Regions from separate parts of the Paenibacillus sp. lzh-N1 genome, predicted to be linked through region 1. Evidence: riboswitches for the same ligand, from Rfam matches in the RefSeq annotation. Region 1 holds a riboswitch; the other holds the start of a gene.
The links. A riboswitch is a leader RNA that binds a small molecule or an ion and turns the genes downstream of it on or off. The one in region 1 is predicted to bind cyclic di-AMP.

Region 1 (3,105 bases):
TGAACGCCATCTGTGTCAGATACGTAAGCCCGCTCTCACCGCTATAATGTTGGAGATTCGTATTGGTCATAAAGCTGATTACCGTATTAAAGGCCAGTGTTGCTTCCATATTACTGTTTCCAACCGGATTGCCCGGGAGTATCGCCTGCAAGCGCAATAGCAGGTAGCTGATCCCCACAAGCACCACATTGGTTGCAATGAAACTCATAGCATACGTGGTCCAACGCATGCTGTCCTGTTTCTTCAAGCCTACAGCCTTATAAATCAGCTTTTCCGTCCCACCAAAAATCCGATCCGTCCGATTCGGTTCATTCGAAAATACGTGATACATATAGGTACCCACTGGCTTAACCAAGAGCAGCAATATGACGATCACAATTCCAATTTGCAGTAGCTCCATCCTCTATTCCTCCTTAAAATGCTCCTGCATTTGGAACAACAGACCTGCTTCAGACCATCCATTGAGTGCACACGTTTGCGAAAATGTGCCCCTCTGATGCTTCATTCTTGATCTGCTGTTCCCGCCTGCTCGATCCTATAGTTGACTAGAACTTTTCAGGATTCAGGAGTGCGTAGATTAAATACACGAACACAATAACCGTGAGCCCTAGCACAACGATCATCTTCTTCGCCCTCCTTTTGAGGTCTGCGCATCACACCAGCGTATAAACAGTAATATCACTCCATAACTCACAGCCATTACGAGCAGCATGTATAAATCCATCATGTTCCTATCCTCCGTATCGCTCCTCAGATTGTCCTTTTGATTCCATCATAAAATCATAAACCAGCTATGTTATAAGTGCTTATCCGTTCAGCAGGAAACCCACCTCTCCGTTCAATGTGTAGATCACATGGTCCGCTCCCAATCCCCGATAAATTCCTTGCGGATTACAGCCGTGCGTAATAACATAGATCGATTCTGATGTTAGTGGCCGACATATTTGCAGGAAACGGCAAGTCAAATTCAAGCTGTTTTCGAACAAATACACACTCCCAATTTCTTTACTAGGAAAATTCCATTTTCCCGCTTGCATCGTATTGATGCGCACAATGTGCTCCACACCCATTTTTTTGAGCTGTCGTTCCTCCTGAGTGCTATTTGTGAGAACTGCAAACGCCAATTTTTTGAACATAAGCAATTTCACAAAACTTCTGCCCGCTTCATTCGGTGCAGTGACAATAATTAACCGACCTTCCATCAGTAGCTCCTCTCCCGGTATAAAAAGACAACAAAAAGAAGCCGAAGGAAAAAGGCTTCCTCCGGCTTCATACATTCCATGATAAAATAAACCATGGCTGCACACGGCGGTTTGTTGCCTCTCCCTGTACGCTTACGAGGTTAGCTGTCGGATTCGGACGTGAGAGTCGCCCTATTTACGGCACTTGACCGGAAAATTCACCCCATGAGACACACGGCTTTCAAAGCCGTACATACTCGTTGGTTCCCCCGTTTTTGCAACTGCAAAATTCAGCGCTTTAGACAATTCGTTGTTGCTTCATTGGTGTTAATTTGAAATTACGTCTTGAATCATACACCCGTGCAAGGAAGACTGTAAAGCTCAACGGCGGGGCTATAAACCACCCTTTAGAGCATAGGAGATTAAGAATAACGCTTACAAGGCATCTATGCTTCTCGTATCTCTTTAAAACTCTGTATTTCACCCCTTTTTGAAAATGAAAGGCATGTCAATATTGGCGTAGGGTATGGCTTAGTTACTCCTTATTTGCAAAAAGGAAAGAAAATACGCTATACGTGCCAGATAATTACCGATTGAACCCGTTTTTATGAGAAGAAACACCTCAATTAGCTCCATTTGAAGTGCGATTTACCGTTTTGAACAAAAGACGATTTTACAATGGTCCAATGCCCGTATACTCTTCCGGACTTGCAACCCCTTGTTGAGTTGCTTACAATTTAATTGCAGAATATTGAATGAGGAGGGATATCATGAGCGTATATAAATATGATGCACAGACCCTACAAGGGGTACAAATTCCGTTATCCACATACGAAGGGAAAGTTCTACTTATCGTGAATACTGCCAGCAAATGTGGGTTAACCCCCCAGTACAAGGCGCTACAAGAGCTATATGACCAGTATCATGAACAGGGGCTCGAAATTTTGGGATTTCCCAGCAACCAGTTCGCCAAACAAGAGCCGGGCTCCAGCGAGGAGATCTCTGAGTTTTGCCAAATCAATTACGGTGTGACCTTCCCCATGTTCGCCAAGACAGATGTCAACGGTGATCAGGCACATCCTCTATTTCGCTACCTGACCCACACTGCTCCGGGAGTATTAGGCTCCAAAGCGATCAAATGGAATTTCACTAAATTCTTAATTACACGAGAAGGTAACGTATTTAAGCGTTATGCGCCGCAAACCACTCCAGATAAGCTTATAGGAGATATAGAGAAGCTTTTGCGGAAAAACTGACATCTTTCTTCATTACAGTTAACGAGCGGTCCGCTGTCCATATGACCGCTTCTGTAACAGAATGATATAACGAAAAATATTTAACAAAAAAAGCACCCCTTCACGTAAAACGTGTCAGGATGCTTTTTCAACTGGGTATTACACATAATGCGGTCGAGAGGACTCGAACCTCCACGGGCGTACGCCCACTACCCCCTCAAGATAGCGTGTCTGCCATTCCACCACGACCGCATGTCATAATGTATTGAGGCAACAGATTTATTATACTCTCTCAGCAACAATTTGTAAACAATAATATTATAATTATTTTTAGTGTAACTTTATATAACATATAGAAGCAATAAAATTATTTAATTTGACATGAAAGAGCTCAAAGTGTAAATATATATTACATAAATAATTGAATTATTATTATATAAATAAGATTAGAGTCAAATAAACTGACACAAATATTCACCTCAAGGAGGCGAACCATCCTGCATAAAGGTAACCGATTGCTAAACTACGCATTGTTGTTGGACCCTTCCCTACCCATTGGTGGTTTTACCCGTTTCTACGGACTGGATGAACGTTTCCGTAACGGAAACTTGAACAGTCTACAGGATCTGAAACATTTTATGCGAGACGATTGGTATCCTCAAATTACAACCCTTGACGGCATGGCCATC
Region 2 (3,105 bases), 1.4 Mb from region 1:
AAAAGGTTGTAGCGATCGGAGAGATCGGTCTGGATTATTATTGGGATACATCACCAAAGGATGTGCAGCAGCGGGTACTTCGAAATCAAATTGGCCTGGCACGTGAGCTCAACATGCCAATTGTTATCCATAACCGGGATGCACATGAAGATATTGTGAGGATTTTACGTGAGGAAAAGGCGGGCGAGATTGGCGGAGTCATGCACTCCTTTTCTGGGAGTTGGGAGACAGCTAAAATGGTGCTGGATATGGGTTTCCACCTTTCCTTCGGCGGGCCCATAACGTTCAAAAATGCCAAGCAGCCAAAAGAGGTGCTGGCCCAGGTACCGTTGGACCGTCTGCTTATTGAAACGGACGCGCCTTACTTGACGCCTCATCCGTTTCGTGGGAAGCGAAATGAGTCGGCACATGTGAGATTGGTAGCAGAGGCAGCCGCCCAAATTATGGGAATTACGGTGGAGGAATTGGTATCCATTACGACCCAAAATGCCTTGGAACGATTTGACATTCAGTGAAAAAGCGAAAAAATCAATCAAAATAAAGAGATAGACGGAGCTAATTATGATTTTGTTGCAGGAAACTCGAGAATATTACAATTTTTTAACCGAATATTTTGAAAAATGTACTTGAAACCTGCTTTACAACATGCATGGAAACAGGATATCATCTTTTCAGTGAATTGTTGTTGAGTGTAAACATCAACAAATCATTTCATGAACCAGTCTCGCTGAGTCCCTTTTACAGGGAACGGGGGAACCGATATGGCTTACAGTACGTCCGGCGTATGTGCAAGAGATATTATCTCTTCAGTAGCCGGCTCGACCGAAATTCATTTCCTGGATGGGATTGAACAGGTAGAGAAGCCGTATTTCGATTTCTTTCTGGGTCTTCGGGGTGAATGTGAAGGCGACCGCCATGAGCGGTTGACCTAAGCTAGGGCGACTCTCTACGTCCGAACCCGACAGCTAACCCCGTAAGCGTAACAAGAGAGAAGCCATCTCGTGCATGAGTTTTCCCGCATATTCACACATGTCGGAAGCCACGAAAGAGCTCTCTAGTCTCTTTCTTTGGCTTTTTTTGTTGTGAATAAAAGAAAATCTGTCATCATACTGTGGTTAAACAGGGGAGGACAGCATGCCGCGAAGACGGGTACATGGTGCAGGACAGTCGCAGTACGGGCTTGTCTTGTAGAAAATCTGTTATAGTCACGTCAACGATCAACTATGTCTTACTCCAGACGGCGGGCTATGTAAGGAGGACGGAGGAAATGGGCATTTTCCGAAAAGAGGAGACCCATGAGTCACGCTCATCCAGCATGTCTTACGTATTACGTTGGAAGCAAGAGAATGTGCGCCAGGCTGCTTTGGTTGCTATTTTTCTAATCGCACTAACGATTATGATTTCAATTCTGATGTACACGCAATCTAAAAAACAAGTCTTTTTTGTCATCGATGGTAAGGCATCTGCGGTAGAAACCCGGGAATCCAAGCTCCAAGATTTGCTCAATGAGCATTCTATTTCACTTCAGCCGCATGATACAATTTCCATGCCGCTAAACGGGGCAGTACAGGATGGGGATCGCGTAGTCATTAAACGTGCCAATCAGGTTAAAGTATCCTCAGGCAATGAGACGAAAAAGCTGTACACAACAGAAAATACAGTAGAGGGTGCCATTCGCACTTCGGGCTATAAATTATCATCAACGGATAAAGTTTACCCTGCGTTGGATGCCTCTGTTTCATCTAACATGGACATAAAAATCGTCCGTGTAAAGAAACAGCAGGTCGAACAGAAAAAACAAGTGCCTTATCAGGTCATCAAAACGGCAGATCCAAGTCTCTATAAAGGCGATAATCGAGTCATTCAAAGTGGCAAATCGGGTGTGGTAGTCCAGCATGTTCAAAAGGTATACCATGATGGAAAATTGGTGTCCAAACAGCTGGTCAACAAGGAAGTCGCACAAAATCGTGTGGATAAGGTAATTGCGGTAGGGACTAAGAAAAAACCGGTCGTTCTAGCTGCTTCCATCGGCCCTAAAGATGCGGTTAAGGCTACAAAGGTTAGTTCGGGCAGTGCTGTCCGTAAAGCAGGTATTAATTTTAATTATAAAAAAGTTTTACAAAATGTCTCCATGACGGCGTACTCTGCCCAGGAGCCAGGTATCGGTACACGTACCGCCTCCGGCACGCGTGTCACGGAAGGACGCACCATCGCTGTCGATCCGAATGTAATTCCCATCGGCTGGTGGGTGTATATTGAAGGGGTAGGCTTCCGCCGTGCGGAGGATACCGGTGGCGCGATTAAAGGCCACAAAATCGATGTGTATTATGAGAGTTTAAGCCGGGCTAACCAATTTGGTCGTAAGCACGGTAAAACCGTATATGTTATCGGACCTGTAAAGCCGGAAATCAACTAAAACAGGTTGTGTATGTTGAGGACAATGCGATAGTATTAACAACATAGTTATGCCATGCTAAGAAGAGGATATCCTCTTCTTATTTTGTTTTCAAAAGCAGGGAAAGATAATATATGTTGCTGTGTAGCAGTGGAGGGAAACGAAGATGATCAAGGAAGTGATCGTGGTGGAAGGCCGGGATGATACGGTAGCCATTCGCCGTGCTGTCGAAGCAGATACGATAGAAACTGGCGGTTCAGCCATTAATAAAATGACGCTGCGGAAAATTGCATTGGCGCAGGAACGGCGGGGGGTCATTATTTTAACTGATCCCGATCATGCAGGGGAGCGTATCCGTAAAATTATCGCCTCCAAGGTCCCCGGCTGCAAGCAGGCTTTTATACCTGAGGCAGAGGCGACACGCAAAGGGGATATTGGCGTGGAGAATGCCTCCCCGGAAGCCATCAGACACGCTCTCGCGCGGGTACATACGACAGTGGAAGGCGCCGAACCGCTGATTGAAATGGCGGACCTGATTGACGCTGGACTTATTACTCACCCCAATGCTGCTGCACGCCGTATGGCCTTGGGGAATGTACTGGGTATTGGCTATTGTAACGGAAAGCAGCTACATAAGCGGCTCTCTGTATTTCAGATCAGTCGTGAGGAATTTGCCAGTGCGCTGGCACAAATCGAAAGTGAAGGATTGT

Region 2: linked by a shared signal. The riboswitch ahead of C0638_RS07610 (resuscitation-promoting factor) and the one ahead of C0638_RS01405 (hypothetical protein) in region 1 are both predicted to bind cyclic di-AMP.

Annotation. Positions count from the first base shown of each region.
Region 1 is NZ_CP025696.1:290,600-293,704, forward strand. Features, by position in the region: gene kdpA (potassium-transporting ATPase subunit KdpA) at 1-400, opposite strand, end outside; gene kdpF (K(+)-transporting ATPase subunit F) at 546-623, opposite strand; gene C0638_RS01405 (hypothetical protein) at 807-1,202, opposite strand; cyclic di-AMP (ydaO/yuaA leader) riboswitch at 1,316-1,487, opposite strand; gene C0638_RS01410 (glutathione peroxidase) at 1,952-2,437, shown strand; tRNA gene C0638_RS01415 (tRNA-Leu) at 2,586-2,668, opposite strand; gene C0638_RS01420 (urease accessory protein UreF) at 2,932-3,105, shown strand, end outside.
Region 2 is NZ_CP025696.1:1,683,926-1,687,030, reverse strand. Features, by position in the region: gene C0638_RS07615 (TatD family hydrolase) at 1-515, shown strand, start outside; cyclic di-AMP (ydaO/yuaA leader) riboswitch at 716-996, shown strand; gene C0638_RS07610 (resuscitation-promoting factor) at 1,268-2,416, shown strand; gene rnmV (ribonuclease M5) at 2,562-3,105, shown strand, end outside.